Regions from separate parts of the Peribacillus sp. TH16 genome, predicted to be linked through region 2. Evidence: riboswitches for the same ligand, from Rfam matches in the RefSeq annotation. Region 2 holds a riboswitch; each other region holds the start of a gene.
What was found. Region 2 has a riboswitch for S-adenosylmethionine ahead of JFV29_RS01445 (Na+/H+ antiporter NhaC family protein). Riboswitches for the same ligand answer to the same signal wherever they lie in the genome.
Positions count from the first base shown of each region.

Region 1: it holds a riboswitch for S-adenosylmethionine, as region 2 does, so the genes downstream of both, JFV29_RS29775 (methionine ABC transporter ATP-binding protein) here and JFV29_RS01445 (Na+/H+ antiporter NhaC family protein) in region 2, are expected to answer to the same signal.
Region 3: it holds a riboswitch for S-adenosylmethionine, as region 2 does, so the genes downstream of both, JFV29_RS10775 (sugar ABC transporter substrate-binding protein) here and JFV29_RS01445 (Na+/H+ antiporter NhaC family protein) in region 2, are expected to answer to the same signal.

Region 1 is NZ_JAEKEM010000011.1:232,066-243,173, reverse strand. It holds gene JFV29_RS29800 (aldehyde dehydrogenase family protein) at 1-764, shown strand, start outside; gene JFV29_RS29795 (D-alanyl-D-alanine carboxypeptidase family protein) at 1,093-2,274, opposite strand; gene JFV29_RS29790 (M20 family metallopeptidase) at 2,811-4,019, opposite strand; gene JFV29_RS29785 (MetQ/NlpA family ABC transporter substrate-binding protein) at 4,100-4,972, opposite strand; gene JFV29_RS29780 (methionine ABC transporter permease) at 4,994-5,644, opposite strand; gene JFV29_RS29775 (methionine ABC transporter ATP-binding protein) at 5,658-6,680, opposite strand; SAM riboswitch class I at 7,042-7,153, opposite strand; gene JFV29_RS29770 (hypothetical protein) at 9,100-9,351, opposite strand; gene JFV29_RS29765 (hypothetical protein) at 10,011-10,721, opposite strand; gene JFV29_RS29760 (hypothetical protein) at 10,991-11,108, shown strand, end outside.
Region 2 is NZ_JAEKEM010000002.1:293,115-304,222, reverse strand. It holds gene ggt (gamma-glutamyltransferase) at 1-1,894, shown strand, start outside; gene JFV29_RS01480 (acyl-CoA dehydrogenase family protein) at 2,303-3,484, opposite strand; gene JFV29_RS01475 (transporter substrate-binding domain-containing protein) at 3,803-4,678, shown strand; gene JFV29_RS01470 (amino acid ABC transporter permease) at 4,889-5,596, shown strand; gene JFV29_RS01465 (amino acid ABC transporter permease) at 5,608-6,321, shown strand; gene JFV29_RS01460 (amino acid ABC transporter ATP-binding protein) at 6,344-7,099, shown strand; gene JFV29_RS01455 (hypothetical protein) at 7,541-7,696, shown strand; gene JFV29_RS01450 (SOS response-associated peptidase) at 7,758-8,429, shown strand; SAM riboswitch class I at 8,758-8,863, shown strand; gene JFV29_RS01445 (Na+/H+ antiporter NhaC family protein) at 9,093-10,403, shown strand; gene JFV29_RS01440 (alanine/glycine:cation symporter family protein) at 10,827-11,108, shown strand, end outside.
Region 3 is NZ_JAEKEM010000002.1:2,235,640-2,246,747, reverse strand. It holds gene JFV29_RS10780 (GTPase domain-containing protein) at 514-3,255, shown strand; SAM riboswitch class I at 3,352-3,457, shown strand; gene JFV29_RS10775 (sugar ABC transporter substrate-binding protein) at 3,574-4,689, shown strand; gene JFV29_RS10770 (sugar ABC transporter ATP-binding protein) at 4,755-6,257, shown strand; gene JFV29_RS10765 (ABC transporter permease) at 6,259-7,266, shown strand; gene JFV29_RS10760 (hydrolase) at 7,553-7,909, opposite strand; gene JFV29_RS10755 (hypothetical protein) at 8,103-8,831, shown strand; gene JFV29_RS10750 (S1C family serine protease) at 9,065-10,300, shown strand; gene JFV29_RS10745 (hypothetical protein) at 10,595-10,903, shown strand; gene JFV29_RS30330 (hypothetical protein) at 10,979-11,108, opposite strand, start outside.

The DNA of each region.
Region 1 (11,108 bases), on a different contig from region 2:
AAGTGACTTTTACTGGCAGTGTGGAAGTCGGACACCTTATCCAGCAGCAAGCAGGCTTTCGTAAGCTTACCCTTGAACTCGGATCCAATTCGCCGTTCATTATTGATGAAGGAGTCGACATCGATAAAGTCATAGAACGAAGTGTGATGGGCTCTTTTACAAATAATGGGCAGGTGTGTATCTCGATTCAAAGAATTTATGTCCACAGTTCACTGTACCAACAATTTTTGGAGCGATTCGTCAGTAGGACAAAACGGCTTGTCATTGGATCCCCTCTCGAGGAAAGCACTAATATTACTGCGGTCATTTCGAAAAAATCGTTGGAGCGGTTACAAAGTTGGATCGACGAGGCAGTACAGGAAGGAGCAAAAATTGAGTGTGGCGGTACAGTGGAAGGCAATGTTCTCTTACCTACCGTCTTAACAGATGTAAATCGTGACTCAAAGGTATTTCGTTTCGAAGTATTCGGTCCGATTGTCTGTATATTTCCATTCGATACGCTGGATGATGCTATCAAGGATGCAAATGATTCACGTTACGGATTGAATTCAGGAGTGATGACACCGAGCATAGAACGTGCTTTTTATGCGGCGGAACGCTTGGAAACGGGAGGAGTCGTCATTAATGATATCCCGACCTATCGGATTGATAATATGCCATATGGTGGCTGGAAGGACAGCGGTGTTGGCAGAGAAGGCGTCAAATATGCGATGGAAGAAATGATGGAGCAGAAATTCATTAGCTTTAAAATAAGTGACAACTGATTATAAATAAAAAGAGGAAGTATTTTGTTCAATATAAATCGTAGTGTATGTAGAGGGCGATATCCTAAAGATGTCGTCCTCTAGTATTCGTAAGAAGTAACAATGTATTAGTATCAACATAACTATATACCCCTAAAAGAAAAACCCTGTCCTGGAATTATCAATACCTAAATCATAAAAAGCCTTTAAAAATAAAGGAGTATACATATTAGTCATGTATAATATGTGTGCTCCTTCGTTCTATTTATTAAATTAAAGCCACCCTTAGTGGCTGATTTTAGGGAAAAGTATAAGGCAACAACGCCTCTGGTTGCCAGTCGGTTTTTCTTTAGTAACGAGTTCTAAAATCACTTCGTTTTTTTCTTTTCTTTAGAAAAACCGTTATCAGAATGATAAGAATGACACAGCCTCCCCATCCTAGAGATGGGACAGAAAATTTATTAGCTTCCTCATTGATTGTTTCTTTTTTAAACGAGGCCGGCACTTCTGTGTTCCTAACATCTGCGACCGTTTTAAGATCAAAGGATTCTATGGTGCTCCCTTCTTGGTTCATGATTGAGAGAATTCCATCATTACTGGTTTTTAGACTAGGTTCATCACTAATTAGATGGGTATAGTATAAGTCTTCGTTCAGCGTGTAGGATTTAGAGTGATCCGCTGAATAAAGTATGCTTTTTTTATCAATTTTGGCTGATTTAAAGTTTTCAAAGCCATAGCTGAATAGAAGCTCAGTATCAGAGTAGGCATCCTTGTCTGAAGGAGCTTTAAGAGTGACCGCAATCAAGTCCTGTTCTCCTCTTGTAGCAGTAGAAATCAGGGTGTAGCCAGATTTACTAACAAAACCTGTTTTCCCACCGGTTATTCCCTTATAGGGGAGTTCGCCTTTTAAAATTTTATGATGGGTAACTAGAGTTGTGTCCCATGTTTCCACTTCCCATGGTAAATCCTTCTTCCCAAAATATTCACGGAAAATTTCATTTTTCATTGCATATTGGGTAATTTTCGCAAGGTCACTGGCTGTAGTTACATGGTTTTTGTCAAACAATCCATGGGGGTTCGTAAAATGAGTATCGGTGACGTTTACTTCTTTCCTTAAAAACTCATTCAAATCCTCCATGAACAGTTTTTCACTACCAGACATATGCTCGGCAATTGCGATAGCTGCATCATTTCCGGAGTTGATGAGCATTCCTGCAATTAATTTGGAAAGCTCTATTTTCTCCCCAGGTTCAATAAATACCGAAGAGCCGTCTGCCTCAGCCGCTTTTTTGCTAACAGTCACTAGTTCATTCTTATCCCCGTGCTCAATAGCATATATAGCAGTAGCAACTTTCGTTAGACTGGCTGGATACATTTTTTTATTTGTGTTTTTTTCGTATAACACTTTCCCACTTTTCGCATCAATAATGATCCCAGCTTCACTAATGAGAGGTAAGTCTGATTCTGCACTTACAGTCGTAGAGGCGAAGGGGATTAAAGCCAAAATGAAGATAAAGAAAAACTTTTTCATATACCTCTCCTTTAATGATAAATCCTATATAGTCATAATAAAATAAATCTGAATGTTTAGAGATGTTTTATTGAAATTGAAATAAAACAGTAATTACCCTTTAATAATCATGGAAACATTTCGGATAAAAACCTTCTTTTACTTTCCTTAAATAACTTTATAAGGGTTCTGACCCTTTTAGTGGGATGCTCCATTTAAATGAAAAAAGAATCCCCATTTAAATAGATAGGGATTTTTTTTATACCATTGAATTAGGGTATCACCGACATTTCGCATATAAACTACGCTGATACATTTTAGGGAGAGGAATAAAAGTGAAAAAAGGTAAGAAGGTGATTTGAGGCATTGGTAGCTACGACTGATTCCACATTTGACGATTTACTGGAAGCTTCTCAAAAAGCTAGAAATAACAAAAACAGAAGCCAAGGGGCTTCTGTTTTTCTTTATCTGACCTATATATATCGTTTTGTCTAAGCTAATGCACTTCTTATTTTATAGATTTGGAGAAGACCAACTACCATTGCTATCCGATTTATTTATATTTCCTTTTGCTTCGCTTCATGAAAAGCTGTTTTAACCTTATCCAACAGATCTTTATCCGAAATCAACCGGTAGCCAGTAAGAGCAAGAGATTTTGCACCAGTGAGGATGGCTTTGTCTCCTTCTTGAGATTTAGCACAGTCGCGGAATTCATTTGTATGGGCAATCAAATCATCTGGTCCAATTTTTATATATGGATGGGCTGTCGGAACTATATGGCTTACGTTCCCCGCATCAGTCGAACCAAAACCACTATCTTTTCTAGGAGCTACCGTTTCTCCTAATTGAGTCAGTTCTTCCTTTAACAGTTCATCAAGAACTGGATTTATGACAAAATCAAGCACTTCATTTTGGAAACGTTCGACTTTAACTGTGCTTCCTGTGGCAAGTGCAGCCCCTTCAGCAACATCACGTATTTTACGCGATACATCCTGGCATAGCTTCCATGTTGTTGCTCTAATGTAAAATCGGGCAGAAGCATATTCAGGAATGATGTTAGGTGCTTCTCCACCATTGGTTATTATTCCGTGGATTTTGACCTCAGATGGGAGTTGCTGACGTAAAGCACTAATGCCATTAAATAGCTGAATAACCCCGTCAAGAGCATTTACACCTTGCTCAGGCGCAGCAGCTGCATGTGCTGATTTTCCGTAAAAATGAAAATCAAGTGGATCTACAGCCAAAAATGGACTTGTTACACCAGTTTGACCAGCTGGATGGATAATGATGGCTGCATCTACCTCATCAAACAAACCGTGCTTCGCAAAGCTGCCTTTTGCACTTCCATTTGGCCCTCCCTCTTCAGCAGGTGTTCCGAAAACAATCACCTCTCCGCCTGTTTCCTCTAGTACTTGAGATAGTGAAATTCCTGCTGCGACACTCGTAGTGCCAATGATATTATGGCCGCAAGCATGTCCTAGACCTGGCAATGCATCATACTCAGCTAAAAAGGCAATTTTGGGGCCTTTCTTTGAGGAGGCCTTTTTGGCGATGAAGCCAGTTTCATGCCCAGCTATATCACGGGTTACTTCAAATCCTGCATCTTGAAGTAATTTGGTCAACGTTTTCGAAGCAAAGAACTCTTGATTCCCAATTTCGGGGTTTGCATGGATGGCTTGACTCGTTTCAATATATAATTCGGAATGAAGGTCGATGTGATCTTCAATGATCTGCTGATGCTGCTTCTGCAATAATTCTCTCGCCATATTCTTAACTCCCCTTTTGGTTTAAAAAGCCGGACAGGCACCTTGAATCCATCCGGCATTCCTTCACTTTGTTCTATTCATCATTTTTCATTGGCTGGTTTTGTCCAAGCATCTTGGTAATTCACTAATTCGTCTACAGAAACATATGCAGGAATGGTGTTTCCTTTAAACGTTTTTTCAATGAACGCTTCCACTTCTTTCGATTGATAAAGCTCCACTAATTTTTGTAGCTCAGGACGGTCGGCATTTCCCTTTTTAACCGCAATGATATTAATATATGGTTTCGCCGTTTTACTTTCATGGAATAATGCCTCTTTTAAAGTAAGGCCTGCTTCAACGGCAAAGTTATTATTAATGGCTGAAGCATCGGCATCATCCAATAGACGCGGCGTATTGCCGGCAGCAACAGGTTTGATTTTCAATTTTTTCGGATTTTCCTTAATGATTTCCAATGATCCCGATCCATTGAATTCCTCTTTCAATGTAATCAATCCAGCTTCTTGAAGAAGGAGTAATGCACGGCCAAAGTTTGTTGCTTCATTCGGAACGGCTATCGTAGCGCCATCTGGAAGATCTTTGAGATCTTTGTGTTTTTTCGAATAAAGGCCCATAGGTGCAATAACAGTTGATCCGATGGCCTCTAATTTCAAATTTTGATCGTTAACAAATTCATCGAAGTAGGCAACTGTTTGGAATGAATTCGCATCAATTTCTCCTTCACTTAACGCAAGGTTCGGTTGGATATAATCATTAAAAGTAACAAGTTCGATATTCAGCCCATCCTTTTTCGCTAAGTCAACAATGTATTCCCATGTTCTCGTATCCCCGCTGCTGACACCGACTTTCACTGTTTTCACATCATCCGAACCGCCTGATGCACCCTCTTCGTTCCCGCATGCTGCAGCCACAATGGCCAATGCCAATACCATGATCGTTAATAAGATTTTCTTCATTTCTCCTACCTCCTGTTATTTTTATCTTCTTCTGATTTTTCTTGAAACAAAATTCCCGGTGGATTGCAATAATTGAACGATGATCACGAGCGCCGCTACTGTGACGACCATCGTCATCGTATCGAACCTTTGATAACCGTAAGCTAAGGCTAAATCTCCTACCCCACCTGCACCGACAGCACCTGCCATGGCCGTAGATCCAACAAGGCCAATTGTCGCTGTTGTAAATGTAAGGATCAACGAACTAAGTCCCTCGGGAATCAAAAAGCGATAAATGATTTGCCATGTCGTCGCCCCCATCGCCTGAGCTGCCTCGATGATCCCTTTGTCCACTTCCAACAGGGAGTTCTCCACAAGCCGGGCAATATAAGGAGCCGCGTAAAAGATTAGCGGAACAATGGCCGCATTCGTTCCGATCGCACTGCCGACAATCATTCTGGTAAACGGAATAAGTGCTACAAGCAAGATGATGAAAGGAACCGACCGCAATATATTGATGACCGGGTTCAATACATTAAAGATCCATTTATTCTCCAGGATGTGACCCTTTCTTGTAATGACAAGTAAGATTCCTAGCGGAAGTCCAATCAGCCCGGAAAATATCAATGAGATGGCTACCATATAAAGTGTGTCACCGAAAGCTGTCGACAGCTGGTCTGCCGTTATTTCCATTCCCCAAAGCGTATTACCCATTTATCTGCACCTCCTGGACGAGAATCCCCTCATCTTTAATATATTGATAAGCCTTGTCCACCTCTTTTTTGTTCCCTGTCACTTCAATAATTAAATTTCCAAAAGGTGTTTCTTGAATTTCAGAAATATTAGCTGATAAAACACTTAAATGAACATCATATTTTTTCGAGATGGTTGAAAGTAAAGGATTGCCTGATGTAGTACCAATAAAGTTAATTTTCCAAATAATCGGAATATATGATCCGGTATTTTTCAGGAAACTTTGTGGGATCTCGTCGTGAATAACAGTTCGTACAAAGTTTTTTGCGATACCTGTTTGGGGCTTCGCAAAAACTTCGAAAACCGAACCTTGTTCAACCACGCGTCCGCCTTCCATGACCGCAACCTTATTGCAAATTTCCCTAATTACAGACATTTCATGAGTGATTAGCAAAATGGTAATATTGTATTCTTTATTAATTTTTTTTAAGAGCTGCAGTACAGCACTAGTTGTTTGTGGATCCAATGCTGACGTCGCTTCATCACACAAAAGAATCGATGGGTTGGTAGCCAACGCTCTAGCAATCCCTATTCGTTGCTTTTGACCGCCAGACAATTGTTCCGGATAACTCCTTGCTTTACTTGATAAGCCAACGAACTCTAACAACTCGCCTACCCGCTCTTTGATTTCTTTACTAGGGGTTCCCGATAAAACTAGCGGCATGGCAATATTATCAAAAACTGTCTTTGAGTTAAGTAAGTTAAAATGTTGAAAAATCATGCCAATTTTTTTCTTTTCTGCCCGTAATTCCTTCGGGTTCAATTTGGTTAAATCCTTCCCCCCAACAATAACCTGTCCATCTGAAGGGTGTTCGAGTAGATTGACTAACCGAATCAACGTACTTTTTCCGGCTCCACTATAACCGACAACACCAAAAATATCGCCTTTTTCAACTGTCAAATTAATTCCTTTCAAAGCTTCAACAGTCTGTTTCTTTGTTTTATATACCTTTTTAACATTTTGAAATTCAATCATTCTGTCTCCCCCCACGCTGTTTATTTGTACGAATTCATTATCCAGAGAAGAGCTTTGCAAAGTTTCATAATGATAGGGTTAAATTTTCGAAACTCACGAGTAATTGCTCACAATTCACGAGTAAATGTGTGAAACTCACGAGTAATTGCGCGAAACTCACGAGTTAATCTGTCAAACTCACGAGTAATTGCTTATAATTCACGATTAGTGCGCAAAACTTACGAATAATTACACCAATTCTCCAAATAACCATATACATTCTGAATAAACAAAAGAGGCCTCTTCCGTCATCAGACAGAAGAGGCCTCTTTTAGAAATAAAAAAGAGTAAACTCTTAATTTAATTATCTAAGAAAAGCTCCTTCTTATCTTTCAAACTTTCGTCCGTTGGAATTAGCACAGTATTTTTACAAAAGTAAAAACCCGCTGCCGAGGTATCATAGGGCCAAGTCCCTCCACATCTCTTGATAAGAAATAACGTATTTATTTAATTATGTTCCTCACTATATATTCAAATTTTACTAATGTCAACTCTATTTTGAATAATCTAAAATATTTTTACAGTATAATTTTTAATCGTTCATTTAACTATACCTTAAGACAGGTCAGATTTTGCCCTGCATACCATGTATACGGGTAACCTAGGCATAGACTCTATTACAAAAAAACGAAAACATTACGAAGTCAGTCAGGATCAGGACTTCCTTCCTCATAAGGAAAGCTCTGTATCTTGATGAAATAACGGCAAACCTTTGGCAAACTCACTATTCAGGTTGCTACTCACGGTCTGCCTTATCCATGCGGGGAGCTCCCTGCGCCCCCCACTCTTATAATCTTTTGATTGGGGTTTACGTTTATTTTTGAGTTTTTGACCATTTTTTGATAGCAAACTTTCGGTACGTTTAGTATCAAAAAAGAAAAAACAATAATAAATAGTACCATATATATGCGGTTATAAACTTTTTTGCATCTGTTTTAAATGTGTGAGGACCCTTTGCCCTCATATCTGTAATAATAAAAGTTATTTATTATTACAGCGAAGGAAGATTACACATGTGTTTTTTCATCTTTAGCACTATTATAAAAGCTCTTTCCTTAGAAGAGTTTATTTCTTTTAATTAAAAAACACTCGGTAGAGTTTGATTTCTATAGTATGTCTACTTATCAGCAAAAACAAATCGCTATTTAGAAGCTTCTAATTTTGTCGATATCTACTCAGAATTTGTAGATATTTCTCGGGAAATTGTTGAAATTTGAATTTGGTGATTCCGAATAGTTGGAACAAAGGAATCTCTACTTTTGATTTGCTTGCCTTAGGTTTAAATAGTTATTAACGCAAATTAACATCTTAATATCGTAAAGGAGACTAAAAAAAAGGTAATAAAACCTTTTTCTTATTGCAGTAATGTTTCGTAATGGGTTCTTTGTTGTTCAGTTTTAACTATGACATATCGTTTGTCAGTTAGATGTTCATTTCACGCGGAGCTGCGAGTTCATTGGTTAAAAATTAAGATCTCTTTTAATTGAATGGGAACATGGGTTAAATAAATTGTCATATATATCGGGTATCGTTATCTCTTTTAAAGCTTCTAATTTTGTCGATATCTACTCAGAATTTGTAGATATTTCTCGGGAAATTGTTGAAATTTGAAAATGGTGATTCCGAATAGTTGGAACAAAGGAATTTCTACTTTTGATTTGATTGCCTTAGGTTTAAATAGTTATTAACGCAAATTAACACCTGAATATCGTAAAGGAGACTAAAAAAAAGGTAATTAAACCTTTTTCTTATTACAGTAATGTTTCGTAATGGGTTCTTTGTTGTTCAGTTTTAAGCTATGACATATCGTTTGTCAGTTAGATGATCATTTCACGCGGAGCGCGAGTTCATTGGTTAATAACATTAAGATCTCTTTTAATTGAATGGGAACATGGGTTAAATAAATTGTCATATGTATCGGGTATCGCTATTTCTGTTTCATTGGTTCCTACCAATCTTTCTTTTTCTTGATACAAGGGTTCTTCTCTCTATCGTCTAGGGGATTGCCCGTATCGCGTAACGCTATAAGCGTTTCGATATCGGATTGAACGAAGATATGCCAATCGCTATCTTTTAACAGCTCCTATCCATATCGCTCTAAGTTTTAAACATACTTTCAAACAGTGGATTTTGTATCTCCACTTCTTCTGCCACTTCCTTGGAAGAGGATGCTCATTCATTCGGATGTATATCCTGTCGCATATCGGCTCCCTCTTTCTATTAAAGATGAAGGTTCTGTAGATTTATTTGCATGTTATATCGCCCCGCGATACGAAACACACAAAAGAACCGATCAGCCCCTTTCTTGAGGAACATTATTAAGGACATGGATCTTGCTGGGGCTGGGAAACTGTTGTTTTAAGCTGAGGCATATCGTTTGTCAGTGGCCATTCATTTCACGCGTAGCTGCGAGTTCATTGATTAAAACAATTAAAATCTCTTTTAATTGTTCGGGATTATGGATTGAATTGTCAAATTTATCAGGTATCGCTATCTCTGTTTCATTAGTTTCTTCTAATCTATCTTTTTGTTGATACACAAGGTCTTTAGCTATATCGTATAGGGACTTGTCCGTATCGCGTAACGCTATGAGCGCTTCGATGTCGGAGTGAATAAAGATAGGAATCACCATCTTACAAACTCATATCCGTTTCGTTCTAAGTTTTGACCATACTTTTGAACAGTGGGTGTTGCATCCCCACTTCTTCTGCCACTGCCTTAGAAGCGAATACTCGTTCATTCGGATGTATATCATGTTTGTAAATCTAACCCAGCTTTTCTATTAAACCTATAGGTTTTGAATTTATTTGCATGTTATATCGCCCAGCGATACGAAACATACAAAAAGGAGACGGTCAACCCCTGTCTGGAGCAACTATTAAGGAGGACTCTTGTTTTTGAATGCAAGTTTTCAACCTCCTCAACTCCCTTTTTATCAAGCATGCCTTTTTTGCTTGCTTGTGTATTTTGTTTTAGTTGCATATCGCTTAAACAAATCTCCAATGAATTTCAATTGAGCCTTCGTTTGCCTTTAGAACGTCAATACATTGGTATCGCCGAGCTCTTACATAGCAGGTACCAAATCCTGTAAAGTTAAAATACTCTTTCTTAAATTCTGTGTTTCAGCTACGCGAATCATATGGCTCTATGTTTTTATTAAAGTTTTGTGGATTGGCATCTCAATGCTTTTATCCATCATTATATATTTAAAAAAGATTTATCAAATGTTTCTACATCTAATTTGCTTCCAAGAATCATTACACAGTTGGGCAAAAAAACTTAACGGTCGCCTTATTTTCTGAATATGGAGAAAAGCCCCCACCATTTTTCTGAACGTTTTTGTATCGCTATTTCTAAACGTTTATTAAACTCATTTTGGGAAGTCCATTCTTTTTTCTGTTCGACCCGCATATTTTGTATTTCTTTTTGTAAGAGTTCACTTTTTTGTTTTTCTTGTTGTAGCAATGTTTCGTAATGGTTATTTTGTTGTTCAGTTAATTGTTCAATTTTAGCATTAGTTCTTTGCGCTGAATTTCCAATACTAGAACTTATAACATGATGATCTTGCTGGAGCCGGGAAACCTTTGTTTTAAGCTCTGACATATCGTTTGTCAGTTGGACATTCATTTCACGTGTGGCTGCGAGTTCATTGACTAAAAACATTAAGACCTCTTTTAATTGATTGGGGTCCTGGGGTAAATTTTCTTCATATGTATCGGGTATCGCTACCTCTGTTTCATAGGATCCTTCTAATCTTTCTTTTTGTTGATATACAAGGTCTTTAGCTGTATCGTCTAGGGGCTTGTCCGTATCGCGTAGCGCTATAAGCGCTCCGATGTCAGATTGAACAAAGATACGTCGATCTCCATCTTTCAAAAACTCATATCCATTCCGCTCTAAGATTTGACCATACTTTCGAACAGTGGGAGTTGCAATCCCCACTTCTTCTGCCACTTCCTTGGAAGAGAAAGCTCGTTCATTCAGTTGAATATCACGTCGCATATCGGACCTCTTTTCTATAACTAGTTGTATCTGTAGTCTACCTGACCTTAAATTTTCTGTCTAGATAAGTGTAGACTATCCAGAAATTATTAGGGATACCGATAAAATTTCCTTTTCCTTTCTTCTACTTCCATATACGTTTTAGATTCTCTATTGGCTTACCTTCCTTCTCTTGCATAGCCGCCGCTATCTCCTATCCATCCTTATCCATTGTTTGTGTTACATCTGGTCGGTCTTGGCGCCTTGCCCCGTGCCAAGCATGGGTGGGGTTGATAGAAATTCAACAACGATTAGGACATACAGATATTCAAACACCGATGAACTTCTATGCTCATACGACTGACTACATGAAAGAAAAGGCCTCCCAGCAGTTCAATAAACTGATGG
Region 2 (11,108 bases):
CGCGGTCGATGCTGCAGCTGCCATTCAATTGTCGTTAAACGTAGTGGAACCAATGATGTCTGGAATTGGTGGCGGTGGTTTCATTATGATTTATAGTAAAAAGGAAAATAAAATTACGATGATTGATAGTCGTGAAATGGCCCCGCAAAATGTAACGCCTGAACTTTTTTTAGATGGAAAAGGGAAACCAATCCCTTTTAGTAAGCGTCACACTACTGGAAAAGCAGTAGGAGTTCCAGGAACGTTAAAGGGTGTCGAAACAGCTCTTGAGAAATATGGAACGTTGGATATATCTCAAGTAATAGATCCGGCAATTAAACAAGCTGAAAAAGGGGTTAAAGTCAATTGGATCACTGCTCAATACATCGATGAAAATGTAAAAAAACTTCAAAATAATCAAGCGGCAGCAAATGTGTTTGTTCCTAACGACCAACCCTTGAAAGAGGGAGATACCCTCGTTCAACCAGATCTGGCAAAGACGCTTAAATTAATTAAAAAACAAGGATCGGAAGTATTTTATAGTGGCCAAATTGGTAAAGCACTTACCAAAGAAGTGCAAAAACGCGAAGGAACAATGACAACAGAGGATTTAGAGAATTATGTGGTGAAAGAAAGAGAACCGATTAGATCGGAATATAGAGGATTCGAATTGGCAGGGGCAGCTTCACCAAGTTCTGGCAGTTTGACTGTCCAACAAATCCTGAAATTAATGGAAGGTTACGATGTACAAAAGATGGGAGCAAACTCACCAGAATATCTTCATTATCTAACTGAAGCAACGCATTTGGCTTTTGCTGATCGGGCAGCGTATATGGCAGATGAAGATTTCTATGATGTACCTAAAAAAGGACTTTTAGATGACGACTATATAAAAGAAAGAAGAAAACTTATTAAGGCAAATAGATCAACCGCTGATGTAAAAGAAGGCGATCCATGGAAATATGAAGGCAAAGAACCTGCTTCTAGGGTGAAAGTAAAAGAAGAGAAGACCCCAATTGGACAAACGACTCACTTCTCTGTCATGGATAAGTGGGGAAATATGGTTTCTTATACGACAACGATTGAACAAGTATTTGGATCAGGTATTATGGTGCCTGATTATGGATTTATGCTTAATAATGAAATGACAGATTTTGATGCGACTCCGGGTGGCGTTAACCAGGTAGAGCCAGGAAAAAGACCGAGAAGCAGTATGTCTCCAACCTTTGTATTAAAAGACGGTCAGCCATTTATGGCCATTGGTTCTCCGGGGGGAGCAACGATTATCTCATCTGTGTCTGAAACAATTATGAATGTGATTGATCATCATATGTCGATTCAAGAAGCCATTTTAATGCCTCGTATTTATTCCGCTAGTTATCCGACTGTGAGATGGGAACCAGGAATTGAACAAAATACAAGATTGGAGTTAATGGCAAAAGGGCATGTATATGAAGAACAACCGCAGCATATTGGAAATGTGCAGGCTGTTATTTTTGATTATGAACATGGGAAAATGTATGGAGGAGCCGATAATACGAGACAAGGTACAGTCCTTGGGGTAGATAGGATATCCTATAAATCGAAAAAGCCAAAAGAAATAAGAGAAGAGAAGAAGGGACCGTTTACCTTGAAAGTGAATGGAGCCGTATATCCCTATACAGCCAATCAAATGAAAATCATTAATGGAAAACCTTATATTCAGTCAGATAAATTGCTACTTGGTTTAGGTGTAATTGGCACAGCGGATTTAAAAACATATAAACCAGATAATAAATCGTATTTACCAATTATAAAAGTCGCGAAATCATTGGGATACAAAGTAGAATGGGACGAAAAAGATAAAGTAGTACTGTTAGAAAAAGACAAAATTGATGTGGAAGATCCTGATGATGATGGTACTATCACCAATTAATTTTTTACTCTAAGTTTTAGGTCTATTATCGTTGGAAAATACTCTTAGAGAACGAAGAATTTGAAAGTGATGATAGTCATAAACCTAACTGAATGATAATAATTCCCCTTGTGCTATGTGCATAAGGGGAATTATTTTAAAGCCAAAACCCAACTGTGAAAAAGCCGCCAAGGATGTCACTTGGGAAGTGTGCACCCAATCAAAATAAAGCCCGCGACGAGCGAAAGCAGACCTAGAAATAACGCAAGTGAAGGTTGAAGTAGCTTGATCATAAAATCCCTCTCATTCAATATAAGTAAGATTAACTATACGACGAATTAAGCTTAATCCGGTTTGAAATTCAATTTAAAGAACCTGATTTAGCTACACTATTATTTATGAAGGGGACAGGCTCTTTTACCCCAAAAATTATTTTGATGGTGCAGGATAACTAAAATTAGATTTCTCCTGTTCAATAGCAGATAATGCTAATTTTTTTATTGTTACATCATCCATTGGAGGATTGTGTAAACCGGCTCTTACATCTCTATAGTACCTTTGAAGAGGATTGCTTCGTTGAAGGCTTTTTGCACCGACTATTCGCATAGCTTTATCGACAATTGTAATTGCTGCGTTTGTAACAATATGCTTAGCAGCTCCAAGCTCATTGGTGATATGAGCTCTTCGTGATTCATCATCATAAGCCTCTGCAACGCTATATAAGAAATGCCTTGCTTTCAATAATTCCAAATCAATTTCTCCTAGAAGTTGTTGGACATTTGCTAGCTGGCTAATAGGTCCATTTAGACTATTTGGCGAATAATTATTAGCAAATTGTATAGCGTAATCTCTTGCAGCTTGCGCAATACCAAGGTAACAAGCTGGTATATGAAGAATCCATGCATTCAATTGGATGCCACTTGGTATTTCAGGAAGTTCGACAAGTTTTGAATCATCTACTTCTACCTCTTTAAGAACCAGATCATGGCTTCCAGTTCCCCTCATTGAAATTACGTCCCATGTTTCATCTATGGTTAGTCCTACTAAATCTTTATGTAGGAGAAAAAATCCAACCTTTTGCTTTTCTTCAATCCATGCAGATACTAGAAAATAAGTTAATACTGGGGACATGGTTGTAAAAGTTTTACGTCCTGAAATAACCCAAGAATTCTCTTTTTTGACAGCTTTTGTTCCAGGACGGCCTCCCCGGGTTGGACTTCCTGTTTGTGCTTCACTAACTGAACGATTCACTAAGGCACCATTTAGAACTTCATTAGCAAAAAAGTTTATGTTCTTATCTGTCCAACTCTTTTTTTCAAAAAGTTCGCCTATCACTCCAAGGTTCCAGCCAATGGAAAGTGCTGTTGTTGCATCAAAACTAGCCAATGTTTCTTGAAGGAGTATCATGTCATATATTTTTAAACCTCCGCCACCATAGGCTTTGGGAAGAGTTGAACTTGTATATCCCATATTAATTAAATCTTGAATGTGTTCTGTTGGGAAGGTTGCTAATTCATCAATTTGAGCAGAATTATTTTTGAATTTTGATTCTAGTTCATGTAACTTTTGTAACCACGTTTTTTGACTCTCTGTTTTAATAAATAAGTTAATCACGTTTTGCCCTCCTGCTATTTTAAAGGTTTACCTATTAATTTAACAAAATAATCCCTATTATTCTTATTGGTTTAAATGATAATTGTGACGGTTTAAGTTGTCAAGGAATTTATATCCAGTAAATTATAAGTTAGAGATTTCCAAAAAATACATTGACTTTAAAATATTATCAATCTAATATTTAAATTATCAGTTACCATACTTAACCTACCAAAATAGTTGGTATTAAAGGGCAGCATAGTGGATCTACTATATGAGGATAGTTAAAGGTATGTAATAAGCATTATACAAATAAACAAAAGAAGGAGATTTTTTATGAAAAATAAAAAGTTTTTCAATGTGGTAGCCACCGGTTTAGCATTAGTAACCCTTTTAACAGGATGCGGTTCAAGTACATCGTCCGGAAAAGAAGCAAATACAAATGAAGGTAGTAGCGATACAGAAGTAAAAAAGGTAAAAATAGCATATGACCAAGCGTCAAAACCAATGTCTTGGTTAGATGAGAAGGGAAATCCAACTGGTTACGATGTAGAAGTTATGAAATTGGTTGATGAATTACTTCCAGAATACGAATTTGAATATATTGGGACATCAAGTGATGACTTATTAGTAGGCATTGAACAAGGTAAATATCAAGCAGGGGTTAAAAATGCTTTCTGGACACAGGAAAGGACAGAGAAGTTTATCTTTCCTAAAGAATTCCTTGGGTTAAGCAGTGCAGGACTTGTGTTAAAGAAAGAAAATGAAAAGATAAAAAATCTAAAAGACTTTGCTTCAGCTGGTTTTTCTTTAGCACCAATTGCTGCAAACAACGCGCAATATACAATTGTTGATGAATATAACCAGGCCAATAAGGACAATAAAGTAAAATTAAAAGCCGGAGATGCATTCACAGTTGATGTAGTTCAATGGGTTAACGAAGGCCGTGTAGACGGTGGAATAGCAATTGAGGGAGCTTTTAAGAAGCAAGTAGCAGAAGATGGTCCATATCATAATTTAAAAAATGATCTCGTTTACAATGAATTCGCCGTAATCAAAACTTGGCCATTGTTTAACAAAAAAGAACAAGAATTTGCAGACGCTTATGATGAAGCAATCAAAAAGTTAAAAGAAGAAAAGAAGACAAATCAGTTAAGTACAGAATTTTACGGAAGAGATTTGTTTGAGGTATTGGAAACTGTAAAAAGATAACAACACTCTAATCTACCAGAGCCTAAAAAAGTCAATCACTGAGGCTATACTTGTCACTTTCTTATTTTAGGTTGTTGAGTGGGTAACCTCAATTCAAACCAAAAAAGTAAAGGAGTGGCAAGTTTTTGTATATATACCTCTAATATTGAAGAATGATTACGTTTTGAATATTGAACCTTTTAAATAGGAAAAAGAAGATGGATGTGAAACATGGAGAAATACTTTGATGTAAATTACATAGTTGAATCAGTACCAATGTTAATTCCTTTTCTAAAAGTAACATTAATGGTTGCTGGTCTTTCGGTCCTATTCGGGACAATCTTAGGTTTCATCTTAGCAGCCATGAAAATAGGAAATAGTAAAATTGCTAAGAAAATTGCCTATGGGTATACAACAATATTAAGATGTACACCATCTATTGTTCTCCTATTTCTAACTTATTATGGGATTCCAGCAATTGCAGATAATTTTGGCGTAAACCTAAACGACATTGACAAAGCGGTATTTGTTGTTATTACCTTTTCGCTTCAATTTGCAGCTGCCATGTCTGAGGTTATCAGAACATCGTATGAATCTATAGATAGAGGGCAATTTGAAGCTGCAGTAAGTGTAGGATTAAGTAATACACAAGCGTACTGGAGAATTATTTTACCGCAAGCTTTTGTAGTTGCTTTACCAAACTTCGGTAACAGCTTACTTGAGTTGATGAAAGAAGGAGCCCTAGCATATACAATCGGATTGATAGATATCATGGGGAAAGCAGAGCTTATAATCGCTGGGAATTATAATACTCATGCATTAGAAATTTATCTTGCTTTAGCTGTTATTTACTGGATATTATCAATTGCTATTGAACAACTATTCTTAAAATTAGAGAAGGTATTTAGTAAAGGAAAACAAGTGATAACAACTACATAGGGGGTGACAGAGTGTCAGAAGGATTGGATTATAAATTTTTAGTGGAAACCTTTTTTGTAGCATTATCAGGGGTGCCCACGGCGTTATTCATTACAATTGTAGCTTTACTTGTTGCGCTTCCGTTAGGATTTTTGCTTGCTTTAACAAGAATAAATCAAATTCCAGTTTTAAATCGTGTAGCACAGATATATGTTTCCTTTGTAAGAGGAACTCCTGTCATAATTCAAATTTTTATTATTTATAGCAGTGTACCCTTATTGCTAGCTTCGATATTTGATAAGTATAACATCGAAATGAATGTATACGATGTAAATCCGATTTGGTACGCATTCATTGTTTTTTCATTGAATACGACAGCTATTCTAATAGAAGTGTTTCGTTCAGCAATAAGCACAGTGAGTAAGGGACAACTAGAAGCTGCTTATTCAGTCGGATTAACAAATGCCCAAGCATTTAGAAGAATTATTATTCCACAGACATTAGTTGTAGCATTACCAAATATTTGTACAGCAACAGTCAATCTAATTAAAGCAACATCTCTCGGATATGCATTGTCATTGCAAGAAATTACTCTAAGAGCCAAGGTAGCTGCCAATGTAGGCTACAATTATGTTGAGGCTTATATTGATATCTTTCTTGTATACCTGATTTTATGTAGTTTAGTAGAGTATTTATTTAAGCTGTATGAAAAACGTTTAAGTAGGTATAGAGCAGTAGGTATTTGAAATGAAGCAGGAGGTGGACATGATGTTAGAAATTACAAATATCCATAAATCATTTGGAGAAAATGAGATTTTAAAAGGTGTAGATTTAAAAATAGAAAAGGGTGACGTGGTAGTAATTCTGGGCCCAAGCGGTTCAGGAAAGACAACATTACTTCGATGCATTAACTTTCTTGAAAAAGCAGATCAAGGACATGCAATTTTTGGGGATATTGATGTAAATCTTAAAACAGCATCAAAAAAGGCGATTCATGGAATTAGGCAAAAGATCGCTTTTGTATTTCAAAATTATAATCTGTTTAATAATAAAACGGCATTAGAAAATGTGACAGAAGGTCTTGTTATTGGAAGGAAGATTGCGAAAGCCGAAGCAAATGAGATTGGTAAAAAAGCATTAGATAAAGTAGGTCTGTCAGAAAAATACAATGCTTACCCTATTGAACTATCAGGTGGTCAGCAACAAAGGGTTGGCATTGCGAGAGCAGTAGCTTTAAATCCTGACATTATTCTATTTGACGAACCAACTTCTGCACTTGATCCTGAACTTGTCGGTGAAGTTTTAACAGTAATGAAGCAAATAGCAAAAGAAGGAACAACCATGTTAGTGGTCACGCATGAAATGTCTTTTGCAAAGGATGTAGCAAACAGAGTAATATTTATGGATGCTGGTGTCGTAGTAGAAGAAGGATCACCTAAAGATATTTTTGTGAAACCAAAAGAAGAAAGAACAAAGAAGTTCTTAAAAAGAGTCTTACCGGAGGATTATATTTTTTACATTTAATTTTCAAATGAAATTAAGAGTTAATAAGAAAAGGGTGAATTTTTGAAGCTGATCCAGAGCGATAGATTAATAGCGATCACTCTATACATATAAGTAATTAAAACAAACGCATGGTAATCCATACTTGTGTTGAAATAAAAAATCATTCTTTTCAGTAATAATCAATGAAATTATGGGCTTCAGTGTAGCCTATATGAAGTAGTCAAAAAACGAATTACCTATGAAAACCTGCTTGGGAATTTCGTGTAAATAACTAGTGATCCTACGAGATGAAATTAACTCTTCACTTGATCACTAGATTAAAAAAATTGCATAATTGAACGTATGTTTTCAATGCTTTTCTCCTTGCGTTTAGTTAATTGATGACGGTGCTCTTTAGTTTTTATAAGTGTGTTTTTGGTTTATAATAACAATTATCAAGTCATATCAGGGGGTGAAACTTTGAATGAATATAATGTTACAGTTAAGAATGGCAGCACAGTAATTCTGTCAGAAATTATTAAAGCTGAAGATGAAAGAGAAGTCCTTGGCACACTATTGATTACTAGCGAATTATTTAATCAACCTTTTACTGACATTAGGATTTTAGAACGCTAATTTGTTACTGAACTCTCCATTTGTTACAATCATAATAAATCTTAAAACAGTAGGCGATATTATGTGCGGGCGTTTCACCCTTTTCACAGACATTGAAGAAATAATTGACAGGTTTGATATTCAAGCGCCATTTAATGCCGAGTACCAATTCAGCTACAACATAGCACCTTCTCACTCTGTCTTATCCGTTATTAATGACGGATCTATGAATCGACTTGGATATCTTCGTTGGGGACTCATACCTTACTGGGCAAAAGATGAGAAAATGGGCTACAAGATGATTAATGCCCGAGCGGAGACCATTGCTGAGAAAACAAGTTTTAAGAATTCGTATAAGAAGAAACGGTGTTTGATACTTGCCGACTCTTTTTATGAGTGGAAGAAGACACCAGAACGTAAAATACCCATGCGAATAAAACTTAAGAGTAATGCCCCATTTGGAATGGCTGGTCTCTGGGAATCATGGAAATCACCTGAAGGTATCACGATATATTCCTGCTCAGTTATTACAACTACTCCGAATGAGCTAATGACTAGTATTCATGATCGCATGCCAGTTTTACTTAAACCTGAAGATGAAAAGACTTGGCTGGATCCTTCAATTAATGATACTGCATATCTACAGCAATACTTAAAATCATTTGATACTGAACAGATGGAAGCTTTTGAGGTATCGAATGATGTGAACTCACCTAAAAATAATTCACCTAAGTTAATACACCAAATTTGCTGAGAGGTCCTAGGACCTCTTTTTGTTTTTCTCTTTTCAATTAAAGGTGAAGTACTTTATCTTCATTCATAAGTTCCTCTTTACTCATTTGAAAAAAACCTCTTTATAAAATACTTTAGGCTACACCTTGCGGAAATACATAAAATACTGTACTCTTATATTTGCTTTTCGATGCGGGTATCGATGTTACTTTCCTAGAGTGAATGGATGAAAAGCTAGGACTGCAAAAAGACAACTTAGCAATCGAACAATGCAGTGCACTTGTTAACCTGCCTGATTCTTTACTCGTAGACATCGGAACATTTGATAATATCATTACGTAATTTGGATCTTCTTATCAAGAGAGACGGAGGGACTGGCCCGAAGATGTCTCGGCAGCAGACTTAATAGGAGTGCTGTGCCAAATCCAGCAGGCGAATACGTCTGAAAGATGAGGAGGGTGTTTTTTATAGATTAAAAGACCTCTTCTTATTGTTTAATAGAAGAGGTCTTTTTTCACGTTCGATGGTTTAGCTTTAGCTTCGTATTGGCTATTATGCTTTTGGAGTCATGCTTACAATAATATGAAAGAAATGTTGGATCTTACTAGAATTTTTTACCGAATTAGTTCAATGAATAAGGGCTATGACATATTTGTCATGGGAAAAATAAAAAGAGGTGTTCATCATGAGTACAAACAATAAAGGGAATCCTTGGGCTTTAGTCCCATTTGTCGTTTTTTTAATTTTATTTATAGGTTCCGGGGTTATTACAAGAGATTTTTATTCATTTCCGGTGATTGTGGCGATTGCGATTGCATCAGCGGCTGCATTGGCAATGAATCGAAAAGAGTCTTTCAATCAAAAAGTTGAAATCTTTTGTAAAGGTGCCGGGGACTCCAATATTATGTTAATGGTTATCATTTTCCTTTTGGCCGGTGCTTTTTCAGAAGTGGCGAATGGAATGGGTGCGGTAGAATCAACGGTGAATCTTGCGTTATCGGTTTTTCCGCAAAATCTATTAATGGTAGGTATTTTCATTATCGCTTGTTTTATTTCTCTATCTATGGGGACAAGCATGGGAACAATCGTAGCGCTAGCACCTATAGGTGTAGGAATTAGTGAACAAACCGATATTTCGCTTGCCCTTTCAATGGCCGCCGTTATCGGTGGTGCGATGTTTGGTGACAACCTATCTTTCATTTCAGATACGACAATTGCAGCTGTTCGAACGCAGGGAACGAAAATGAAGGATAAGTTTAAAGTGAATTTTTTCATTGTTTTACCTGCGGCCATCATCACATGTGTCATCCTTGGCTTTTTAACAATGGGTGAACAAGCAGCTATCTCTCAACATTCCTATAATTGGGTGAAGATTCTACCTTATATTTGCGTTTTGATCACTGCATTAGCTGGAGTCAATGTGTTCCTTGTCCTCTCCATCGGTATTGTGTTTGCCGGAATTATCGGGTTAGCGGATGGTAGTTATCAACTGATGGGCGTCATTCAAAAAATGGGGGATGGAATGGCGGGAATGTATGAGATCTCTTTTCTTGCCATTTTAATTGCTGGTATGGTGTCAGTCATCAAACATAACGGCGGCATCGATTATCTTCTCCACGTCGTGACCCGTAATAGCAAATCAAGAAAAGGTGCTGAATTCAGCATTGCCGGTCTAGTCGGTTTGACAAATCTATCTACGGCAAATAACACGATTTCTATTATCATTGCCGGTCCGCTAGCCAAAAATATTGCGGAAAAGTATGGCATCGATCCCCGTAAATCGGCGAGTTTGCTTGACGTTTTTGCTTGTTGTATTCAAGGGTTAATTCCATACGGGGCACAACTGCTTGTTGCGGCGGGGGTAGCACAAATTTCACCTGTAAGTATTTTACCCTATTCTTTTTACCCAGTATTAATTGGGATTTGTGGAGTCATAGCCATTTTGATTGGTTTTCCGCGATTTTCAGGGAGCGAAGAGAAGAAATATACTTCTTGAAAAAGTGAATTAAACAGAAAAACACCCTGAATCTTTAGATCTAGGGTGTTTTTTTATATGCGTCCATTTTAATAAATATATATTTAGCTTTTATTCATGGAACACTTTACAATTTTGATCTTATAAGGGTTCAATTGAAAATATCAGAAAGCGTGGGAGAATAATTATTTATATTTAGAAATGATACAGAATATTATATCATTCTTATTCTCGATGGGAGTTTCCCGATTCATTCCTCAAATTTATGAATGAAATAAATTGAATGGTAGGATATAATAGATTATTGTATTGGGGATTCATTCTTGAATCTCCCTTTTTTACTATGGACTTCTATCGTTTATCTTACCGAGAGAATGGGGAAATAAACAATGGTTGTCAATTGCTATCATATATAAGTTAATAATTAGAGGTGGTTTGTTTTTAATGGAGATGTTAGGAAGTTTTATTAGTGGAACAAATGATTTACTGTGGTCAAAAATACTGATTATTATGCTGATTGGATTGGGTCTTTATTTTTCCGTTCGTACGAAGTTTGTCCAATTCAGAATGGTAGGGGAAATGTTCAGGCTTTTGGGAGAAGGTGCCACAGCGGATAAAAAAGGTGTGACATCGTTTCAGGCTTTTTGCATCAGTACTGCTTCACGGGTTGGAACAGGTAACCTTGCAGGTGTTGCCATAGCCATCACAATGGGTGGTCCAGGAGCC
Region 3 (11,108 bases), 1.9 Mb from region 2:
GCAGTTACCTTTCATGAATAAAGGTACTGCTTTTTTTATATGAACTTTCAAATAGAAATTTATTATTATTAGGGAGAAGATTGTACTTTCGCTTTTAGGAAGTATTCAAGTGAAAATTATTTTTGTTTTCACCACTTATAGGTAGTTTACGGGCGGGATTTCTGGTAATTTAATGGTATAAGAATTGTTCCCTCCTACCTTTTCGGATATTGGTAAAACTAAATAAAACATATTTTTACAAAAGTAGAAATCACTTCTCAAGTCTTATATTAAATTCATTACAATTCTATTTGTTTCTGTTTTAAAATTGTAAGAGTCATGAAATGTTGTTACCATATTGTTTTGTTAAAATAATATTTTAAAGGTTTATAAATAATTTTCTTAACTAAAGGAACCTATAAATCTCTTTTCATAGACAAAGTCTTGAGAAAAGTTATTATTCGATTTTCATAAAGACTCCATATCGATGATTATCCTTTAATTGAAAATATGAAATATATCGGGGGAATAAAGATGGACGAACGACTGATTGGAAAAAAATACTATGAAACAATGATTGAGGATACACGCAAGCACCCAATTCAAACATTAGGTGAAATGTTTCTCGTGGAACAAAAAAAGGAAAGAGCGGATTTAACTGCAGTTCGGTTTGCTCAAGGAGAAGTATACTTCCAGCATCATGACTATGAAGCAGCCATTTTTAAGTGGGAAAACATAGAAGGTGAACTTGGTTCATGGGCGAAAAAGAATATTGCTGATGCTTATTTTGAACTAGAGATGTATTCGACCGCTGAGGATATATATAAATCCGTCAGTACGGATGAAGCGGTATTGAAAACGGAAGTCCTTCTACAGCTGTTCTCTCTTTACATAGTAGAATCAAGAAATGATTTGGCATCTAAAGTTGTTAAGGAAGCAGTCGATTTTCAACCTGATTACCCGAATGTCACCGCAATTGCACGCTCCTTTTTTGAAGAACAAAAGGATTGGAACAGTGCTGTAGTTTTAGCCGCGAATGAAAGTATCCGTACGGAATCAATGATTTGGTTTGATGTGCTGAAAACGTATATCCAGCAAGGTGTTGCTCAATCGATGGCTCCGGATTATTTCTCAAATGTTCTCGAGGCGTTATACAACCTTGATCAGGATCGCTTTGAAAAAATGACGGTTGCACTTTGGAAAAATTATAAATATACAGATTCCTACTTTGAATGGCTTAGAGTCATTAATAATTTGATAGATGGCATCGAATTACATCCAGGTGATGTATGGGATGAGCTTTCTGTCTATTACCGGGATGCTTATGCCGGTTTGCTTGAAGGAACACACTTAATCAAAGATTTGAGTCCTGTTGTGCCGAGATTGTTGGAAAATTGGTTAAAAATCGCGGATGGAGAGCTTTCGTTATTTGCAGCGGCGTCCGTTCTGTCATGGAATGAAATTTTCCCTGATACAATTAATGCACTGGTTGTTCAGGATGCAGAAAGTCTGTTAGCAAAATCGCCTAAATTGGGAGGCGGATTGGAAGCGGGCGAAAAACTGTTCAATTCCATTATTCAGTGGGCTGAAGAGAATAACTTAACAGTTGGCAATAAGCTGAAATGGATGGTAGACGGACTTAAGGATACCGAAAATTTCAATCTTCTTCTTGTCGGAAGCACAGGCAATGGCAAAACATCCTTTATTCAGTCACTTGCTGGAGAGAGTATTGCTGCCGAGGACCATTCGTCCCTTGTCAGTGTCAAAGATGGAGATAATCTGGAAATCTATGAAATTACAGATACAGATCACAAAGTCGTTGGTGAGTTAACTGAATTGGATGAAACACGCCGTCAGCGCGGAACCATTGTCGACGTGACCCTTATTAGTGACTACCTAAGAAATAATCGCCTGCGTTTACTTGATACACCAGGGTTCAATGGGGAAAAAAGTGTAGACTCTGATTTCCAAGGGTATTTACAGGGCAGCGATGGATTGATGTTTGTTCTCGATGCACGAGCGCCTTTCACCGGTAGTGAACGAGATTTGTTATTGGAAATTCAAATGATGGCACCGAAACTTCCGATTCATTTCTTACTAAATAAGATGGATACGATTTACAGTGACCAAGTGGCAGTCCGGATGGAAGATGAAACATGGGATAAAGTGAATGCGTATTTCCCGAACGCAAAAGTATTTGCGTTCTCCAAACTTTATGACAGCAAACAGCAGTTACAGGACCTTTCATCCTTCCTTGATTCGAATTATCAAGCTGATAATTGGAAGGAAAGAAGATCTGAGAAGATTCTTGCATTCATTCGCAAAACGTTATCTTACCTGCTAGAAAAACGGGCAGCTAATGAGCGGAAATGCGAGCACTCCATTTCTTGGAATGAGCAGATGGAAGTCAAATTGAATGGAGCCGTCAATCAACTGGCAGATTTGGAAAAAGAAAAAAGTGAAAATATCATAAGGTCGTATCGTTCAATTAAAGAAGAAGTGAAAAAACAGCTTTCTTCAAGAATCCCTGAATTACTAAGAGAATGTTCTAAATCATTAACGGAAAGTAGCGATTTCAGCCAAGTTCATATACAGTTGAACGATGAAATGAATGAGCAGATTCAGGCATATATTTCAGACAAGATTATGCCGCAATATTACCGTTCTCTTCAAGACTGGATTGCTACATCTCAGTTGGAATTTACACAAATTCAACAGTTTATGGATGAGATGAGCACAGGGTTCAATGAATTGTACAAAGAAGAGCGAATTACACTTGCGGGAGACTTTAGAGTTTTGGATGATTGGCGCCGTGATGCGGATCGGATGACAAGCAGTATCCGCATTGAAGACGTTAATATTTTACTACGCCGGACCCCATCGCAATTGCTGCTTAAAGGGGCAGGGAAGCTGTTTGGAGCGATTCCGCAAAATAAAGCTAATATGTACAACCGGTATAAGAAGTACCTAGAAAGTGAAGACTACCAGGATGTTGCAGAGATGATCAGTGACCGTTTCCTTACACAATTCGGATTGTTTGAAAAATCTTTGGATAGAGATATCTCACTTTTCTATCGCGGTTCATTTGCCTTACTTCAAAAAACGATAGAACAAACACAGACTGAAATCAAAGATCATCAGGCAGCACTGGAGCATATGAGAGAAAATCCGGAAGTATACCGTGACCCGATTACTCTATTTGAAGTGAAACTACGTCAGTTAGAAAGACTTGAAAAGATCGAGAAAAAGCGTCTGGCTAAGCTACAAAGAAAATAAGTGTAATAAGAAACATTTTAAATATTCAAAAATCTATTGACTTTACGACTATATCCCTATAAAGTGGTAATTACGAAAAACGTAACACATTATATTCTCTTATCAAGAGTGGCGGAGGGACTGGCCCTAAGATGCCCAGCAACCGTTCCATTAGGAATTGGTGCTAAATCCTGCAAAACAGAAATGTTTTGACAGATAAGAGAGGGACAAGTCTGCAAATCAGCTGATTAAACCTCTCTATTCTAGAGAGGTTTTTATTTTGGGATTTACACCAACCTAATTGATAAGATTAATGAGTGAAAAGTAGGGGGAACTAAAATGAGGAAGTCAATTTTTAAAAGGGTTTTCGTTTCGGTCATAGCTTCGGCTTTGCTTTTAACGGGCTGCTCTTCAGGACAAAGTTCAACAGAATCAAAGAAGGATGAAAAAGTATCTTTTAAAAATGTCCCAGAACGATTTGCAAAAGGGGAAGGTGCCAAAATCAAAGTCATTCGTAAAATTGGCGGAGATGATCATACGGCTCAATATTTAGCTGGAGCGAAGGAAGAAGGAGAAGCATTAGGTTTTCAAGTGGATACGTATACAGCAAATGGCGATACGGCTAAATTCCATGATGCAATCGCCCAGGCTTTACAAGAAGATTATGACGGCTATATTATCTCCCATGGTGATGATGCAGCAACAGTGAATGACGTTCAAAAGTTGGTTGATGCAGGAAAGAGCGTTGTTACATTCGACTCTATTAGCGACTTATCTAAAATTGACGGTGTGACCTTAACTTCACAGGATGATGAAGCATTGGCAACACTGGCTTTTGATAAATTGATAGAAGAACAAAAAGGTGAAGCAGCGATCGCATACCTTTGGGTAGATGGTTTCCCGCCAATGGTGAGAAGAAATGCGGTGTATCAGGAAAAATTAAAAGAAAATCCTGGGATTAAAGAAGTCGAAAGATTCGGAGTAGCATCTGCAGATACTTCGGTTCAGACACAAAATGCGGTAGCCGCAATGTTGAATAAATATCCCAAAGGCAAACTAGATGCGATTTTCGCAACATGGGATGCATTCGCAATTGGAGCGGCTCGTGCGATTAAAGAAGCTGGCCGCGATGAAGTGAAGATATACGGAATCGACGTATCTAATGCTGATCTTCAAGAGATTCAAGCGAAAGGCAGCTCTTGGTCTTACACGGCAGCTGTCGATCCGAAATTGATTGGTGCAGTGAATATGAGGATTTTGGCAAAAAAATTAGCGGGTGAAGAAACACCGCAAACATATGACTTAGAAGCTTCACTTATTTCACAAGAGCAGATTCAAGCTTCAAAAGAAGCGGTCAACATGGCCAACTTGTCCGGTATTGTCGAAGGATGGGGAGTATCAACGGAATTTGAAGAAGAATGGATGAAAGTATTGAAAGATCATTATAAAAAGTAAAAAACAGAGTCATTAGACACTCTCTTTCTAGTGAAGAGAGTGTCTGTTTAATAGGGGGAATGGGCATGAGCACACAACTAGAAATGAAAAAGATATCGATTGAATTTCCGGGAGTAAAGGCGCTTAGTGAAGTTGATTTTTCAGTACAATCAGGGACAGCCCATGCAGTGGTCGGCGCAAACGGAGCAGGGAAATCTACGCTAATGAAGGTCTTATCGGGCGCTCATGCCCATTATACAGGTGAAATTTTTCTGGATGGAAAGAAGCAGGATATCCGTTCACCGAAGGCTGCACAGGAACAAGGTATTCAAATTGTTTATCAGGAAGTAGATACGGCACTCATTCCTTATTTAACTGTTGGGGAAAATGTAATGTTGAATGATACGGTGCAAAACATGGGCAAAAAACAGATGGTCCATTGGAAAGAGTTGCATAGAAAAGCCACTTATATCCTGGCAGAGATGAAAATTGGTGTCTCTTCGAAAAAGCTGGTGAGAGATCTTACCTTGGCTGAAAAACAGATGGTTCTGATTGCAAGAGCAGTCTCGACGGAATGCAAATTCCTGATCCTCGACGAACCAACTGCTCCGTTAAGTTATACGGAGACGTCAGAACTATTTCGAATTGTAAATGAATTAAAGCAAAGAGGCGTTGGCATCATTTTTATTTCCCATCGTCTTCCAGAGATTTTTGAAATTTGTGAAGAAATTACGATTATGAGGAATGGGAAAAGTGTTGCATGTCGAGAAGTAGCGGATATTACCCAAAACGAAGTGGTCGAGGGAATGCTTGGGAAAACAATGGATGAACAGTTCCCTGTTGTAAATGCTGCGATTGGTGAAGTTGTTCTGGAAGTGAAGGGACTGTCAGATGCCGAAAAAGTTAAAAATGTTAGCCTTCATCTAAAAGCAGGAGAGATTGTTGGTTTGGCAGGATTGGTTGGAGCAGGGAAAACAGAGCTGTGTAAAACCCTATTCGGTCATACTGCTATCACAACAGGGGAAGTCGTGATGAATGGTAGAAAGCTTTCATTGAAAACACCGCACCATGCAGTAAAAAGTGGTCTGGCACTTGTACCGGAAGAACGCAGGAAAGAAGGCATTCTTGTTCAGGAATCAGTTGCAACGAACTTGACTGCAGCAAGTGTCGGAAAATTCAGCAAGATATTCAGCTTTGTAGATCGTAAGGCGGAAAAGAAAAAAGCGAAGGAACTTATTACGAGTCTTGGTATTAAAACCCCTTCAGAGGAAGCTAAGGTTGAAAACTTGTCAGGTGGTAATCAACAAAAGGTCGCTATCGGAAAGTGGCTGATTGCTGATGCAGATGTATACATATTTGATGAACCTACAAAAGGCGTCGATGTAGGGGCCAAGAAGGACATATTCGAATTGATTGCCCAACTTGCCAGAAATGGGAAGGCAATTATATATGCATCATCTGAGTTGTCTGAAATCATCGGTATTACTAATCGAACTTATGTGTTATATGGTGGAAAGACAGTCATCGAATTAGAGACAAGCAAAACCAATGAAGAAGAACTACTATTCTACTCAACAGGAGGCAAATAGGATGAGCACACCGATTCCTGTTCTCACACAGACAACAAAAGCGAAGAAAAAAGTAGACTTATTCGACTTTTTCTATAAATACGGCACAATCTTGACGATTATCATTTTGGTTGGGATATTTGCCGTTTCAAATCCATCTTTCATTCAAGCTAATAATCTAATTAACATTCTGCGTTCTATTTCAATCGTGACCATTATTGCGATTGGAATTACGATATCCTTAACTGTGGATGGTTTTGACCTATCCGTTGGTTCTGTAGCATCATTGGCTAATGCGATCGTCATTTCGATGTTTGTTTGGTTTTCGCAGGATACCCTGATTGCCATATTAGCTGCAATCGGTGCGTCGCTTGTAGTAGGAGCATTAAATTCATTCATGATTGTAAAATTGAGAATTCCTGACATGCTTATGACATTAGCGACCATGTTCATCATCCAAGGGATTGCTCTTACCTATACAAAAGGAGCAACGGTTTCACAAAATATGGTCATGCCTGATGGAACGTTCGCTGAAGGACTGATCAGCCCATTTTTCGCTAAGATTGGACAGGTCCCTTGGATTATTCTGATCATGGCAGTCATTGTGATAGCTACCCATATCTTTTTGACTTATACCAAGCACGGTCGTTATATGTACATTATTGGGGGAAATAAGGAAGCTGCCAGACTTTCTGGAATTTCGGTAAATAAATACAAAGTACTGGCCTATCTCCTTTCGGCTCTCTTTGCCGCAATCGGGGGAATTGTCCTTGCTTCCCGTGTCATGACATCCGAAATCAATTCCGGGTCTCCTTACTTAATGGATGCTGTTGCAGCAGCATTTATTGGTTCATCCGTTCTAGGAGCAGGGAAACCGAATGCCTTCGGAACCTTCATCGGTGCAGTCCTGATTGGAATCCTTCAAAACGGACTGATTATGATGTCTGTCCCATACTACGCGATGGACATCGTTAAAGGAACCGTACTTGCCCTAGCGCTAGCGGTTACCTATTATAAGCAAAAACACTAGACTTATGTGTGAATGACACCTTACTTTTCATCGTAAAGTAATCCGCAAAACGTTAAATATACCAGAATCGTTACCTATTGAATGCAACAGTTCTGGTATATTTTTATTTTGGATTATGCATTTTCAAAACTAATCCCATCATAATTTTCTTCCTGAAAAACTCCAAACACTCTGATCGTCTGATGTACCCAATATGTTAAATCACTTTCTTTCGAAGATGCTTTTTTCATCCTCGTTCTTTTAAAAAATAGAAACTTGTTATTTCAGGTTCTGTTTAAGCATTCTCCTATTTAAAGTTTTGGATTTCCTCGTTGCCTTTGAATTTGTTATCTGCCAATATGCCGATTTCTTCAATATGGTTTCGGGCTGTTTCATCGCCTAATTTATAAATGATGGCGTACAGCTTTTTCATAGCTTCATCGTATTTATCATTTGCCCGGTCATGATGATAGAGAAGATAAGGTACATGAGAACGAGCGTATGACTCCAAGTCATCTGTTCGATGTTCCTCTAGGCATTGCTTTAATTCTGCTAGTTCTTCATCTGTAGCGTGTATAGTAAAGCTTGGATTTTCCTCAAGTTTTTTTCCTAGTACATCGCCGCTGACCAAATCCACATGATAGGTCTGTTTTTCCTGCATCATTTTTTCATCACCCTTTCAAGCGTTTATCTATGATGTACCACTATTTGTAAAAATATAATCATAAAAGTGAACATTCTCCATAATAAATCGATAGAGATAAAGATGTCAGATATTTCTTGTGAAATCGGGTAAGATAGATTTATAGAATAATATGGAAGTGTATGTGTATTCAGTAAAAGTGAGGAGTGACTTTTTGAAGAGATTACTCATATTTATTTTAATGATGGCATTAATTGTTTCAGGCTGTACAACCAGGAGTTACGATTCCAACATGGAGCTAGGAAAAAGTCAGGTGGAAGAGGGAAATTATTTAGAGGCCCATGAGGCATTTGAATTAGCGTATAAAGAAAACCAAACAGGGGAGACGAAAGAGTTAATGGAACTTTGCGTCCTTTTGGCAGATGGAATGAAGAAATACGAGGAACAAGATTTTGAGGCGGCTCAAGTGTTTTTTGAAGAAGCTGCTGCATATAAGGCAAATTATGAGAAAGGTAAACTCATGGTACAAAAGGCAATTGGAATGTCCTCAGAAGTTGGAGAAGCCAGTGCAGAGCCAGTTGAAGACACTGAGGCAGAGCAATCGAGGGGTGAGTCTGAAGACCCAGTTATCGAGTCAGAAGAAGAGGATGAGCCAGTGGAGGCCCCCGCCACATCGAAGCTAGCTGATAAAGGAAATCACGAGAGTAACAAGGATTCAGATAAGACATTGACGAAAGCTCAGGCGGAAAATCTGGTGAAAGACTACGCTGACATGGAAAACTATCCTCAGCTTCAAATCCAATATGATCGTGAAGATGAAAAGGGAGATTACATATTCCAAGTGTTTGAAATGGTCAATGACAGTAAGGGAAGTGGGCATAAGGCTACTTGGGGTTGGTATGGCGTGAATAAGAAGACAAAAGAAGTCTATGAGCTTATGTAAGAAATAGTATGGATGAAAAAGGTGCCTTGTTATTTGAGGCATCTTTTTTCGTAATGGGGGGTAAGAAATCTCAGAGCTATTAACCAGTCAATATTGTTCTTTTTTCGGTCAAATCTACATTAATTTTATCTTTTTTGTAAAAAGTTTGCCGTATTCTTTATTTCTTAAGAATTTTTTAATAATTACTGTTTATGATGGAGCCAAGTAAAGGACTTTCATAGGAGGGATAAAGGATGGAGAATTATAATGGGGATGAGCAAGTTCGGGTGAAAGCTGAACCGAAAAAGGGAAAGTCGCTTTGGTTAACTAGTCTTGTTTCTGGAACTGTTGCTTCTATAGTTACATCTTCTGTGTTTGTATTTGGCGGAGATTTTATAGATGCAGAGAAAAATACAGTGACCGAATCATCACAAACTGCAGGGGCAGAACAAACCGAGAGCGTGGAAAAGAATAAGAGTATAAATACAGAAAAGTTATCGACAAGCACAGATTCAAATGAAAGAGCAGATATGGTTGAATCAGCTTCAAAATCGATTGTAGGTGTCGTAAATTTACAAGAGATGCAAAATCAGAACCCATTCCAGCAGCAAAGCACGGAGAGCGAAACTGTTGAGAGCGGCACGGGGTCAGGAGTTATTTATAAAAAAGATAATGGTAAGGCCTATATCATCACGAATAATCATGTTATTGAAGGAGCTAAGGAAGTAGAAATTTCATTGTATGATGGACAAAAGGCAACTGCAACAGTTGTTGGTGCAGATGCTTTAACAGACCTAGCGGTTTTGACGATTGATGCCTCGGTAGCACCAGAGGGAATTAATTTTGGGGATTCAGATAGAATGCGTCCAGGTGAAGAAGTTTTGGCCATTGGTAACCCTCTCGGACTTGATTTCTCACGTTCGGTTACGCAAGGAATTGTAAGTGCAACTGGGCGTTCTATATCAGTCGATACATCTGACGGAGAGTGGGAACTTGATGTCCTTCAAACAGATGCGGCAATTAATCCTGGCAACAGTGGAGGTGCATTAATCAATACTGCTGGTGAAGTAATAGGCATAAACAGTTTGAAAATTTCTGAAAGCGGTGTGGAAGGCTTAGGTTTCGCTATACCAAGTAATGACGTAATACCGATTGTAACGGAACTGATAGAAAATGGAAAAATCACGCGGCCATATTTAGGGGTCAGCTTGGCGAACACAGAAGAACTTCCACAGTATTATCTTCAAAATGTCCCTGAGGCTGCAAAGTCAGGAGTAATGGTAACGGGTATAGAAACTGGATCGGCTGCTGCAAATGGTGGACTTAAGCAACAGGATATCATTGTAGAGATTGATGGAACGAAAATTAGTACCTCTGCTGAATTAAGGAAACATCTATACACAGATAAGAAAATTGGCGACAAAGTAAAAGTTAAAGTGTATCGAGGTAATGAAGAGAAAACCTTAACGATTACGTTACAAAATTCATAAAAAAAGAGAAATGACTCCTGAGCAATTGGCAGGAGTCATTTTTATAGCTAATGAGTCGATAAAATATTTGGGTAAATAATAAAAAATAAATGATAGTATAAAAAATGGATATTATCGGAAAAATAGGTAGTGTATTTTAACTATTTGGTTTATTTTCCATATAGTCTTGAATACCTAAAAGTGAGTTGTAATCACTTTAATTTGTCAAGGTTTTCATTGTGAATATATTGAAAATTATAAAAAGTTTGACAAATTTGTGAAATGTCATAAAATAGAAAGAAAGGGGATGAAATAATGGAAGCTAATCAGAAGATGTTAGATGCAGTGAAGTGGGTATCAGGCACAGGTTGTGTAATCGGAATTATTATTTTTGCTTTAAGTTTATTTGTAAGCGATTACAATAAGGATTATATTTTAACTGCTGTTGGAATGGCCATTACATTAAGCGCAGCTGCCATTTTCCTAGTTGGTATATTTTTTGTCCTGACAGAAGAAATGGTGATGAACACACATAAGGGTGAAAGAGTTGTACCGGAAACAACTAAAATCATAAAAATAAATTCAAAAGTTAAAACAAAAAGAAGTACCGAATTCAGTAACTAAAGCAATTAATAGAGGGTAATAAACGTTTGTATAGATGGCCTTCTTCATCAGATTCACAAACATGCATGAACATAACTATTTGTTCGCTACTTGCAGGAATGAAGCTACTATAAGGACTATCATTCCTGTTCTGAAAGAAAGGTCATATATATCAACACCAAGAGCTACGGCTGTAAGAACCATGGAGAATATGAACCCCATTACA